One region of the Planococcus lenghuensis genome, then DNA from elsewhere that is predicted to be linked to it. Evidence: riboswitches for the same ligand, from Rfam matches in the RefSeq annotation. Region 1 holds a riboswitch; each other region holds the start of a gene.

Region 1 (3,206 bases):
GAAGAAGCCGTCTTCGTCTTTGGATAAGGTCTCGATGCCTTTGGCCGTCATGTCAGCGAGGGATGGTTCCTCGCTGTCTTTCGCTGCCTGGCGGTCAAAGTCATACGCTAACGCGGACGGTGCGAATGAGCCCCATAATTTATCGGATGTCGAGTTCAAGAGCTCCTCTTTCGTTTCAACGAAGTCATAGCCGTTTTCGTCGATCACTTCAAGCAGGTTTTCGCCGTCTTTACGCGCGTTTCGGCCCTCTCCCGGTGCGAGTGATGCCTTACCGCCGCCAAGAACCACTTCAATGTCCTGGTACACTTGCTGTTCAGCGATATCATCGTAATCGTAACGCAGCGGCGCATGAGCCGAAAATGCGGCCGGTGTCGCGTGTTGGATTTCAGAAGTCGAGATGATCCCTGTTGATTTCCCCAATAGTTCTGCGCCTTCCAATACGTTCGCGACCGGGTCGAGGGCATCTTCCGGATCCACCGGTTCGACGCCAGGTGTGTTCACAACTGCCGGAAGAAGTCCGAGCACTTTGTCGTTGGCTTTATGGCCAGTCGCCATCGCCGTGCCGGCCGGTGCGGAATCCGTGATCGCCGATTCAGCTGAATGCGTGTGCATGCCGCCGACGAGAATTTCGTCCATAGCGAGGTCTTCGCCTTTATACCATCTTGCCAGCGTCGTCGCACCTGCGCTCGTACCGTCCTTGACCATCATGATGACGTTCGTCGGCTCGCTTTTCTTGTCCTTTGCCTCTGTCACCGTGTTGCTTGATGCAAAACCGAAAGAAGAAATCGCGACGGCCGCTGCAACCGATACGCCGGCAGCCTTCTTGCTCAACTTGTACTTCATCTTATGCCCTCCTAAAATCGTGTATGTATTTTGTTGCCAGTTCCCAGTGTAGAGCAAGAATATGAAGCTGGTATGGTGATACCGTTCGGTTTTTGTAAACGTATGTAAGGCTCTCTATATAGTTCTTAATATTTTTAATAGTTTAATTATTAATGTGCTGAAGAAAAATAATAAATAATTTTCAGTTTTCTCTTGCGTTTAAGCGGAAGTTACTTTAGAGTGAACATATCGAACAGCAAACAACTTCATAATTCAATTCTTATCAAGAGAGACGGAGGGATTTGGCCCTTTGATGTCTCAGCAACCGGCTTAACGGCAAAGGTGCTAATTCCAAAAGGCGGAAGCCTTGAAGATGAGAAGATTGGGTTTCCCGAGCAGGGCCATTCTTCTTTTGGAGAGTGGTCCTGTTTTATTTTGGAAAGGAAGATGGCGATGACAAAACAGAGTCTGGAAACCCGGTTGGTGCAATTGGGCAATCGGAGTGACGCGAAAACGGGCGCGGTCAATCCCCCGCTTTATCTTTCGACCGCCTATGAACATCAGGGGCTCGGCCGATCGACAGGTTACGATTACACGCGGACCAAAAACCCGACACGCTCCCTTCTCGAAGAAGGGCTCGCCGAACTTGAAGGCGGCGATGCCGGATTCGCCTGCAGTTCTGGGATGGCGGCCATTCAGCTGGTGCTGTCGCTGTTCCGCCCCGGCGATGAATTGCTCGTGCCGGATGATGTATATGGCGGCACGTACCGATTGCTCCTTCATTTTTCGGAGGTGTACGGAATCCATACCCGCTACGGGGCGTTCACGGATATCCGGGACACGGAAGCGAAAATCACGCCGCAGACGAAAGCGATCTTCATCGAGACGCCGACGAATCCATTGATGCAGGAAATCGATATTGAACGTCATGCGGAACTGGCGAAAAAACACGACCTGTTGCTCATCGTCGACAATACGTTTTTAACGCCATTCGTTCAGCAGCCGATCTCACTCGGCGCAGACATTGTCATCCACAGCGCCACCAAGTATATCGGCGGCCATAACGACGTACTTGCCGGGATTGCGGTGGCGAAAGGCAAAGCCATCTGCGAGAAGCTCACCGTGCAGCACAATTCGGCAGGCGCGGTGCTGTCGCCGTTCGATTCCTGGCTGTTGATCCGCGGACTGAAAACATTGCCGCTGCGCATGCGGCAGCACGAAGCGAACGCCAAGACGCTGGCGCAGTTTTTGAGCCAGTCCCCCACTGTAGCGGAGGTGTTATATCCGGGCAAAGGCGGCATGTTGTCGTTCCGGCTGCAACGGGAAGAATGGGTCGGCCCTTTTCTGGAAAGCATCCGGCTGATCACATTCGCCGAGAGCCTCGGCGGTGTTGAAAGTTTCATCACGTACCCGGCAACCCAGACCCATGCGGAAATCCCGGTCGAGGAACGGACGGCACGCGGTGTCTGCAACCGGCTGCTCCGCTTCTCTGTTGGCATTGAACAAACTGAAGATTTGATAAATGATTTGCAGCAGGCTTTTGAGAGACTGGAAAAGGAGGTTCTTCGATTATGACTGACCGTTTAGAAACGAAATTCATCCATTCAGCAGGTGTCGACCCGCAGACAGGCGCCGTCAATGTTCCGATTTACCAGTCATCGACGTTTCATCAGAACAGCATTGACGAGTTCGGTCCCTTTGACTACAGCCGCTCCGGCAATCCGACGCGCCAGGCATTGGAAGAAACCATTGCCAAGCTTGAGAACGGGACGCGGGGCTTCGCCTTCTCTTCCGGCATGGCAGCCATCTCGTCAGCGTTCATGCTATTGTCAGCGGGGGATCACGTGATTGTTTCAGAAGATGTCTACGGCGGAACATACCGCTTCATCACGGAAGTACTGACCAAATTTGGAGTCGATCATTCCTTCGTCAATATGACGGATCTTGATAAACTGGCTAAAGCCATCCAGCCGAACACGAAAGTGGTTTACCTTGAAACACCTTCCAACCCGGTCATGAACATCACCGATATCGAAACGGCCGCCAAACTGGCTAAGGCGAACGGCTGTTTAACGTTTGTCGATAACACATTTATGACACCGCTGTACCAGAACCCGCTCGACCTCGGCGCGGATCTCGTCCTTCACAGCGCAACAAAATTCCTGTCCGGCCACAGCGATATCACGGCAGGACTTGCCGTCACCAAAGATGCGGAACTCGGTGACCGGCTGGGATTCATCCAGAACTCCTTCGGTTCTGTACTCGGCGCGCAGGATTCCTATTCACTGATCCAAGGCATCAAAACACTCGGTGCCCGGCTCAAGCAATCGAGTGAATCCGCACAGAAAATCGCGGAATTCCTGCACGGCCATCCCGAAGTGGAA
Region 2 (3,206 bases), 1.0 Mb from region 1:
CCCGTTCCGCTTCAGCCCGAATTTTCTCGACAGATTGCTTGGCGGCCTCGATATTCGGAGGGCCGATAAAGACGCATTCGGCATGCTTCCCGGCGAATGCCACGCCTTTTTTGGAAGCCCCCGCCTGATAGAGGACAGGTGTGCGCTGCGGCGATGGTTCCGTCAAGTGAGCGCCCGGTACTTTGTAATATTTCCCTTCGTGCTGAATATCGTGGACCTTGTCGGGATCCGTATAGATGCCATTTGCTTTATCAAGGACAACCGCGTCATCTTCCCAACTGCCTTCCCACAATTTATAGGCAACTTCCAAATACTCTTCTGCGATATCATAGCGCTCATCATGCTTGATTTGATCTTCTCTGCCGATATTGACGGCGGCACTTTTCAGATAGGAAGTGACGATATTCCATCCGACGCGACCTTTTGTCAGATGATCGAGTGTCGACATCCGGCGCGCGAATGTATACGGGTGTTCATGTGTAACGGAAGCCGTCACCCCGAAACCGAGGTGCTTTGTCACAGCCGACATCAGTGGCACGACCAGCAGCGGATCATTGACCGGCGACTGTGCCCCCTGCCGGACAGCGGCATCCCGCGAACCATTGTAAACATCATAGGTGCCGAGGACGTCTGCAATAAAAACGGCATCGAAATTGCCTTTCTCCAGAAGCTTCGCCAATTCAATCCAGTATTCGCTGTCTTTATACTTATGGGATTCATCGTCTGGATGCGTCCATAGCCCTGGCGATTGATGCCCTGCACAATTCATATCAAAAGCGTTTAAATAAATCCGTTTATTCGTCATGGTTTCTTCCTCCCTTGATCACCTTTTAAAACTCGCGGTTTCTTTCTGTTTTCCGATGATGTTCATAAAATAGGCCAACTGCTTTGTAAGCCGGTCCTGCACATCGCTATCCAAAATCGGCTGTACAGGATTTGATTTATCGATCTGGCTATCCACCAAATAAACGCCCTTCAAGTTTTGGCCTTTTAATGTAGCCAGCAACGGCTTCAGTGAATATTCCAAGGCCAGCAGGTGGTTCGGACTGCCGCCTGTCATCAGGGGAAGAACGGGTGTGTCCTGCAGCACATCCTGAGGGAGCAAATCCAGCAGAGCTTTCAGAACCCCTGAGTAAGCAGCCTTATAAACAGGAGATCCAATAACTACGCCATCGGCTTTATGAATGAGCGTACTGATTTCCTGAATAGCAGGACTATCATATTTAGCTGTGAACAAATCCGTTTGGGGAACATCGCGAACGGATAGATGTTTAACGGACAACCCTTGCTTCTGTAACAAGTTTCCTAAGTAGGTTAAGACTGTTTCAGAACGGGATGATTCAGATGGACTTCCCGATACAATAACGATATTTGCCATGGTGATCTCTTCCTCTCTATTTCTCGAATAAGCTTATCGCTTTGGCTTTCACGAATATCACTTAAAAAAATAAAAGACCTTCTTTTCTCAACTTGTGAGAAAAGAAGGTCGTTAGAGTACGAATCCCGCTCTTATCTCTCAAGAATAACATTCTTGCTGGAAGTAGCACCTTTCTGACAATGTCAGAGGTTGCTGAAGCGTCAACGGGCCAGTCCCTCGGCTTCTCTCGATAAGATTATTAAATTTGAACTAATCATAATATTGCTGAATCATTCTGTCAATGGGTTTGATCCGATAAGTTTATTTAGCTTATAGGTTTACTAAGTTTTCGGCTCATCCAAATTCAGACTGGCTTTCAGACAATGCCCGTGATTCATTCTATCACTAATAAACATGCACCTCTGTTTGCTCAAGTTTTGATTCGAATAGTTGGTCTGCCACAATCGGATAGGCCAACACTTCTCTATCCGAAGCTTTCAGTTTCTCCAACTCCACTTCCTTTGCTTTGACCACATGGATATTTCCAGTATACTCGCTATAATAGTCCAGCTCTTTTAGGAATGATTTCTCCCGGAGATTGCTCACTAACCAGTAGGAAGCATTCCCGTCTTGCTGACGTGTCTCAAGGTGCTCCTTTTCTTGCTGTTTACCGAATTTCAACAGAGGCCGGTGCCATACGTGAACCAAATCCTCGACCATGGCACTTGCTGTAGGAAGCATACCTGCACCCGGCCCCTGCAAAGTAAGACTTCCTACAAGATCCGTTGTTACATTGACTGCATTGTCGACGCCCTCCACATGGTAAAAAGGATGGGAGGGGGAAACAAGGACCGGCTGAACTGAAGCTTGCACTTGTCCTTTTTCTCGTTTCAGTTCTGTAACATGCTTAAACCGGAGACCAAGGCGTTCAGCGACTTCGATCTGTTCTATCGTCACGCCTGATATCCCAGCGACTTGGAAAGAGGAGGTTTCAGGCTGTTCCCCAAAAGCTACCTGGCTTAGAATCTTGGTTTTATAATAAGCATCAAACCCATGAATATCATTTCCGGAATCCGCTTCTGCAAACCCCTTTTCTTGCGCGAGAGCTAAAGCATCTTCGAATGACAGTTGCTTATCACGCATTTCTGTCAAAATGAAGTTTGAAGTTCCATTCAATATTCCTTGAATTGTCTCGAGGTTATTCACCCGCAGTAATTGCTGCAGGATCTGGATAATCGGCACACCCCCAGCGACCGTCGCCTCAAACCCCACACGCGCTCCTTGCCTGTCGGCACTATCAAGCAACTCCTGACCGTGCTCGGCAAACATTTCTTTATTCGCTGTGATAATGTGACAACCCGCTACTAATGCTTCCTTCAAATAACTGAAGCTGGGTTCTTTACCGACAATTGCTTCAAATACAATATCCAGCTGTGGGAGCTTTAGAATTTCTTCAAAGTTGGTTGTAACCAGAATTCCTTTATCGACCTTCCGCTCTTTCTGCTCGTTTTGGACTAGAACAGCTGAAACTTCAACTTCGGCACCCAGCACTTCTTTCAATTCTTGCTGATGGGTTTTGATGGTTCGATAAACGCCTTCTCCCACCGTACCAAAACCTAAAATAGCCGTTCTTATAACCGACATTTCTACACGTCCTTCATTTCTCAGAGTCGCTTTTTCTGCTGTTTACTTCCCTTGTTCCCGTACTTTCAATTCTCTTCTCAATATCTTCCCGCTGATTTTTGTTTTTGGCAGCTCTTCCAGGACTTCAATTTCCCGGGGGGCGGCATGGGCTGATAATTTATAGCGGACAAATTTCCTGATCTCTTCTATCAATGCCGGTTCATCG
Region 3 (3,206 bases), 1.3 Mb from region 1:
GCGAGCGCCCGGGCGATGCCGATGCGCTGTTTCTGACCGCCGGACAGCTGTTCCGGATACTTATCCGCCTGATCACCGAGCCCGACAAAGTCCAGCAATTCCGTAACCCGCTGCTGAATTTCATTTTTTGGCGTTTTGGTTAAGATCAGCGGCATGGCGATGTTGGTATATACGGTCTTTGAAGTCAAAAGATTAAAATGCTGAAAGATCATGCCGATATCTTTTCGCGTTGTCCGGATTTCTTTCGCGGACAATGCGGAGATGTCTTTGCCGTGAATCTTGACTGTTCCTTTCGTCGGCCGTTCGAGAAGATTGACGGTCCGGATCAGAGAACTTTTGCCGGCGCCGCTGAAACCGATCACACCATAGATTTCGCCGGTTTCGACTGTCAGATCGATGCCGTTCAGTGCGGGTACTTCCCGCTTTCCTGAACGATACGTTTTTGCGACCCCTTCAAATTGGATCATATCCATGCCTCCTCAATAGTGGTTTTGCTGAATAAAACAAAAAGAAGCCCTCTTTTTTCTTTACCAGCAAGAAAAAAGAGAGCTTCATAATAAATGAAATCACTCCTTCTCATCTTCCAAATACGCCGATGCGCATTTGCAGGAATTAGCACAGTGTCCGCATAAATGCGAACCCGCTGCCGAAACGTCATAGGGCCTGTCCCTCAGTTTCTCTGGATAAGAAAGTAATGTGTGCTATTCAATTCGTGATTCCTACTTTATGGCTTGGGTATAAAAAAGTCAACCATTTTATCGAAAAAAATTTTCAAGCTGCTTTTGCCGGCTTCTTCCGGAAGACGGCCGACACTTTGTTTTCGGTTCCTTCTTTTATCCGTTTAATGTTCTCCAGGTGCTTCCACAGCGCCATCCCGAACAGCGCTGCGGCTGTAATGACAGGCCATTCTCCCTGAGCCGGCAGGAACGCAGCCAGCAGCAGAACCGCATACAGGCAAAGCACTCCAATGACGAGGTAATCTGTGATCAATGAAACGATGATAAGCAGCAGCAGACCGGTGAGCCCGAGCCGCCAGTCAAGTGCCAGCAAGACACCGATGAGGGCGGCAGTTCCTTTCCCGCCGCTGAATCCCATATAGAATGGGAAATTATGGCCAATGACGACAGCACTACCTGTAAAGAACAGGAATATCCAGAGCATTTCAGGGGATAATCCCGAACCTGAAAAGAGCCCGCGCATGAGCAGCACAGCAGCAGCCCCTTTTCCGATGTCAATGGCCGCCACCAGTGCGCCATACTTCCAGCCGAGCACAATAGCCGCATTGGAAGCGCCGGAATTTTTTACGCCTTCCGTTTTGATATTCACCCCAGAAATAAATCGCGCCGCAACAGAACCATGCAGGCAACCGATCAAATAACCGATAATAAGTGCTGCTGCTAGCCAGCCTGTCATGCAAACCCCTCCGATTTCCGCATCTTTCTTTACATGTAACGCTCCTGATAATAAAAAGGTTTCAAAAAGATGCTGAAAATTCTTGACAATGGCGGCCGTGGTTCTCTATACTTGGTCACTAAGATGGAAAACTGAATCTGAATACTCTTATCGAGAGAGGCGGAGGGAATAGGCCCGATGATGCCCGGCAACCACCAAGCTGCTGCTTGGAATGGTGCTACGTCCTACAGATTGCAACTGATCTGACAGATGAGAGGAGGTTTGTCTGAGAATGGCGGCCCTCTTCTTAACCGAAGAGGGCCGTTTTTAATTCCTCCTCATCTGCTTTCCATCGGACAAAAACTAAGGAGGAAGACGAATGACGAACTTCAAACCAGAAACTCAATTGCTTCACGGAGGACAGGAACCGGATCCGGTAACAGGCGCACGGGGGGTTCCGATTCATAAAACGACTTCTTACGTATTCAAAAGTGCCGAACATGCGGAGAACTTATTCGGCCTGAAGGAAACCGGCAATATCTATACACGAATCATGAATCCGACAGTCGATGTATTTGAACAGCGGGTGGCTCTCCTCGAAGGCGGGACAGCTGCAGTGGCCCTTTCTTCCGGTATGGCGGCGATTGCATTCTCGGTTCTGAACGTGGCTGAAGCCGGGGAAGAAATTATTGCGGATGAAAATTTATATGGCGGCACATTCAGCTTGTTCGCCAATACACTGCCGCGCTATGGCATTACGGTCCGCTTTGTCGACGGGAAAAATCCCGAGAATTTTGCGGATGCCATTACGGATAAAACAAAAGCGATTTTCGGTGAAATTATCGGCAATCCAAGCCTGAATGTATTTGATGTTGAACGGGTGGCGGAAATCGCCCATGCAAATGATATTCCGCTCCTGATCGATAACACATTCGCTTCTCCATACGGCAGCAACCCGATTGAATTCGGAGCGGACGTTGTCATTCATTCGGCGACAAAATGGATCGGCGGACACGGGACAACAATCGGCGGCATCGTAGTGGATGGCGGCAAGTTCAATTGGAATAACCCGAAATTCCCGTCCTATACGGAACCGGATCAAAGCTATCACGGCATCCGTTATGCGATTGACGCTGAAGGTGCGTCATTCGCCACGAAGCTGCGCGTTCAGCTGCTGCGCGATTTCGGCCCGTCACTCAGCCCGGAAAGCGCCCATGCCTTCCTGCAGGGACTGGAAACCCTTCACCTGCGAATTCCGAAACACAATGAAAACGCGCAGCGGGTAGCGGAATACCTGAAAGGGCATCCGGAGGTTGAGTGGGTGAATTATATCGGATTTGAAGATCATCCTTCACACGAGGATGGGAAGAAGTACTTGAAACAGGGGTTCGGCTCCATTGTGAACTTCGGTGTGAAAGGCGGATTGGAGGCCGGCCGGAAAGTGATCAATAATGTATCGCTATGGTCGCATGTCGCGAACGTCGGCGATGCGAAGTCACTGATCATCCATCCGGCATCGACGACTCATCAGCAGTTATCCCAGGAAGAACGGACAGCTTCCGGCGTGACAGATGAACTGATCCGGCTGTCGGTGGGACTGGAAAATGCGGATGACCTGATCGGTGATCTGGAACAAGCAATCGAAGCTGCTGTGCCAGCAAATGTATAGGAGGACGTAGACAATGAAAACGGTCGAGATCGGTTCATTACACCTTGAATCCGGAGCTGTATTGCCGGAAGTCACACTTGCTTACGAAGAGACGGGAAACCTGCAGGGGCCGGTCATTCTGGCCTGTCATGCGCTGACCGGCGAT
Region 4 (3,206 bases), 1.1 Mb from region 1:
TTCAAGCGCCCAAGCCAGATTGACTGCCGTCGGCCGGGAGCTTGCCAGGTAATCGGCATCCTTTCGCACATACGCTTCAAAGGCGTCAAGCTCATCTGTATCATGACTCTCCGCTGCAAGCGCTAAGCCGTAGGCAGCCGTAATACCGATCGCCGGTGCGCCCCGCACTTTCAGGGAAAGGATGGCATCAAATACTTCTTCAATGGTTGTAAGGTCGATAAATTCAATGATATGCGGCAGTTTCTGCTGATCCAAAATCGTAAGCTGCCCGTCTTTCCATTCGATGGATACCGGTACTTGCATCAGCGCAGCGCCCCGATCAGTGACAGTACGTCATCGATGGACGTAAGTTCTGCCCGCTTCAGAATGAACGCTTCACCTGTCCGCAATGCCTGCCGCTTCCGTGCAATTCGCTCTTCATCGTCTTCAATGCCGTCAAGGTCGCTGACATGTGCCAGACCGATTGTCCGGCGAATCAGCTCAGCGCCGGCAAAGCCGACGGAATCCCGGAAGATTTTTTCCAGCACGGTTTCTCTGTAACCCGTTGTATCTTTAAATGCACTTTGGTTTTCCTGTTCCCATAGCTCTGAAAACCGGGAAGAAAAGACGTCCCATGTATTCCGGATATGGTCTGTGATCACATCCCGGCCTTCTTCTCCGCGCGTGATCGACTGGAACACAAGATTCGCGAGGAAGAGGCCGACGTCAAAACCGATCGGACCATAAAATGCAAATTCCGGGTCGATGACTTTCGTTTCATCTTTGCTTGCAAAAATACTGCCTGTGTGAAGATCGCCGTGCAGCAAAGCTTCTGCTTCAGTCAGAAAGCTCTGTTTCAGTTTCGCCGCTTCCAGTTGCAATGCCTTGTTGTTCCAGATTGCTTCGGCATCAGCAGTGAGCGCTTCTTCGAAATCATTGGTTTCATTATTGAAGAAAGGATCTGTAAAAATCAGGTCTTCTGTAATTTTGCATAATTCCGGATTGGAGAATTCGGCAGCAAGCCGTTTTTTGTCGAATGGATGAAGTCCGAAATCCGAGGTATGGAACAGCGTCTGCGCCAAGTACTCGCCAATGTCATCCGACAGTTTCGGATACGTCTCACCAGCGATCAGGCCAGCCCGTGCAACGGTAAGATGCGACAGGTCTTCCATGACCGTGTATGCCAGCGCTTCGTCGGTTGCGTATACTTCCGGTACTAGATGCGGCACGTATTCCCCGTGCTTTTTCAGTGCATTTGCTTCAATCTTTGCCCGTTTCAGTGTCAGCGGCCAGCTTTCACCGACCACTTTTGCATACGGCAATGCCTGTTTAATGATAAGGCCTTTGCCGGTTTCGTCTGTTATGTGAAAGACGTAATTGAGATTGCCATCGCCGATTTCCCGGCTTGAAAGTGCCGCTCCTTTCGGAAAGAAATCTAGCTGAGCGGCAAGCTCGACTGCCGTTTGTTCTGTCAATGGGGTGTAATTCGCCGTTTCTGTAACCGCCATCTGTACTCAATCCTTCCCTGAAAAAAATAAAAGCGCCTCTTCGGAAAGAGGCGCAGAATAATCGGATTCCCGCCTCTCATCTTCTGGAAAAGTTTCTTTCCAGTGGAATTAGCACCGTGCCTTGCGGAATGGATTTGTCCATTCCGGCGCAAAATCTTAACGCGCCCCGTTTCACAACGGTATTATGGTCGGTTGCTGGGCTTCATCGGGCCATTTTACCCTCCGCCTGCTCTTGATAAGAGTGCTGATAATTTATAAAGTTATTAAAGTCTGACATGAATCCTATCATGATTCAAAATAAAGTGCAACAACTTTTCAAAGAAATAGTTCTTAATTGTCTGGCTTATTACAAAGCGGTAAATTATAGATTTATCCTTTCAGAATATCGCTTAATTTTTCGCTTTTTTTCGAGTTCCACTAATTGGACGCTGAGTTCCGCTAATTCGGCATTGAGTTCCACTAATTTAGCATTGAGTTCCACTAATTAGGCGCCGAGTTCCACCAGTTAAATGGAAGCCGCTTCCATTCAGTCAGGAATTGGTCTTCTGTTACTTCTTCAGCCAGCCGGCATCCTTGTAAGCACTATTGATGGCATCTTCGTTTTTCATTTGACAGAATTAAGATCCCATGAAATAATCAGCATAATTTCTAAAAAAACTAAATACGTTATTCTTATTCAGAGCAGGCGGAGGGACAAGCCCTACGAAGCCCGGCAACCGGTCGATTGACACGGTGCTAATTCTTGCAGCCTTCAAGCGACGGCTGACAAATAAGAAGATGGTATCCGATAACCTCTTCTTAGGAAGAGGTTTTTTATTTGTTACAGGAACTGGAGAGTGAATTTATGAGTGGATTGACAGCCCGCTATCAACTGTACGGGCGGCCTGGATCATTCGGGAAGAAAGCGGAAGGCATTGCTCTTGGTCTCACGGTCGGATCTTGGACTGACCTGCCGCAGCTTGAACAGGAACAGCTGAAGCAGCATAAAGGAACCGTGGAGTCCGTCACGGAATTCGGTGACTCCCCTCACCCGTTAAAACCGGAATTGATCCGGGCGGAAGTGGAAATCCGTTACCCGGCGGCCAATTTTTCGGCGGATCTGCCGGCGATCCTGACGACTGTGTTCGGGAAATTATCGCTCGACGGCGAAGTGAAATTGCTGGATCTTATTTTCGATGAAGAATTACTCGCCCGTTTCCCGGGTCCGCGGTTCGGCATCGAAGGAATCCGGGAAAAGCTCGGCGTCCATGACCGGCCGCTCGTCATGAGCATTTTCAAAGGTGTCATCGGCCGCGATCTCGGTTATCTTGCCGACCAGCTCCGCCAGCAGGCGCTTGGCGGCGTGGATCTCGTGAAAGATGATGAGATTTTATTCGATAACCCGCAGACCCCATTTGAAGAACGGATCGTGCGGGGGAAAGAGGTGCTGGAACAGGTGTATAAAGAAACCGGCCACCGGACATTGTACGCAGCCAATCTGACCGGCCGCACATCCGGACTCCGCGATAAGGCCCGCAAAGCACGGGAACTCGGCGCGGACGCGCTGCTGTTCAACGTCCATGCCTACGGGCTGGATGTGCTGCAGGAACTTGCGGAAGACGCGGAAGTCGGATTGCCGCTCATGGCGCATCCCGCATTCAGCGGCGCATTCACGTCTTCGCCTTTTTACGGTGTGGCGACGGAACTTGCGCTCGGCAAACTGACCCGCATTGCAGGTGC

The links. Region 1 has a riboswitch for S-adenosylmethionine ahead of B0X71_RS03555 (methionine biosynthesis PLP-dependent protein). Riboswitches for the same ligand answer to the same signal wherever they lie in the genome.
Region 2: it holds a riboswitch for S-adenosylmethionine, as region 1 does, so the genes downstream of both, ssuE (NADPH-dependent FMN reductase) here and B0X71_RS03555 (methionine biosynthesis PLP-dependent protein) in region 1, are expected to answer to the same signal.
Region 3: it holds a riboswitch for S-adenosylmethionine, as region 1 does, so the genes downstream of both, B0X71_RS15615 (O-acetylhomoserine aminocarboxypropyltransferase/cysteine synthase family protein) here and B0X71_RS03555 (methionine biosynthesis PLP-dependent protein) in region 1, are expected to answer to the same signal.
Region 4: it holds a riboswitch for S-adenosylmethionine, as region 1 does, so the genes downstream of both, mtnK (S-methyl-5-thioribose kinase) here and B0X71_RS03555 (methionine biosynthesis PLP-dependent protein) in region 1, are expected to answer to the same signal.

The regions. Positions count from the first base shown of each region.
Region 1 is NZ_CP019640.1:680,162-683,367, reverse strand. Features, by position in the region: gene B0X71_RS03560 (alkaline phosphatase) at 1-843, opposite strand, end outside; SAM riboswitch class I at 1,100-1,202, shown strand; gene B0X71_RS03555 (methionine biosynthesis PLP-dependent protein) at 1,276-2,397, shown strand; gene metC (cystathionine beta-lyase) at 2,394-3,206, shown strand, end outside.
Region 2 is NZ_CP019640.1:1,724,605-1,727,810, reverse strand. Features, by position in the region: gene B0X71_RS08825 (LLM class flavin-dependent oxidoreductase) at 1-805, opposite strand, end outside; gene ssuE (NADPH-dependent FMN reductase) at 824-1,378, opposite strand; SAM riboswitch class I at 1,507-1,614, opposite strand; gene B0X71_RS08815 (homoserine dehydrogenase) at 1,763-3,001, opposite strand; gene acsA (acetate--CoA ligase) at 3,044-3,206, opposite strand, start outside.
Region 3 is NZ_CP019640.1:3,083,841-3,087,046, reverse strand. Features, by position in the region: gene B0X71_RS15625 (methionine ABC transporter ATP-binding protein) at 1-467, opposite strand, end outside; SAM riboswitch class I at 574-690, opposite strand; gene B0X71_RS15620 (glycerol-3-phosphate acyltransferase) at 772-1,413, opposite strand; SAM riboswitch class I at 1,558-1,669, shown strand; gene B0X71_RS15615 (O-acetylhomoserine aminocarboxypropyltransferase/cysteine synthase family protein) at 1,772-3,061, shown strand; gene metX (homoserine O-acetyltransferase MetX) at 3,075-3,206, shown strand, end outside.
Region 4 is NZ_CP019640.1:3,266,490-3,269,695, forward strand. Features, by position in the region: gene mtnA (S-methyl-5-thioribose-1-phosphate isomerase) at 1-303, opposite strand, end outside; gene mtnK (S-methyl-5-thioribose kinase) at 303-1,487, opposite strand; SAM riboswitch class I at 1,561-1,729, opposite strand; SAM riboswitch class I at 2,157-2,263, shown strand; gene mtnW (2,3-diketo-5-methylthiopentyl-1-phosphate enolase) at 2,332-3,206, shown strand, end outside.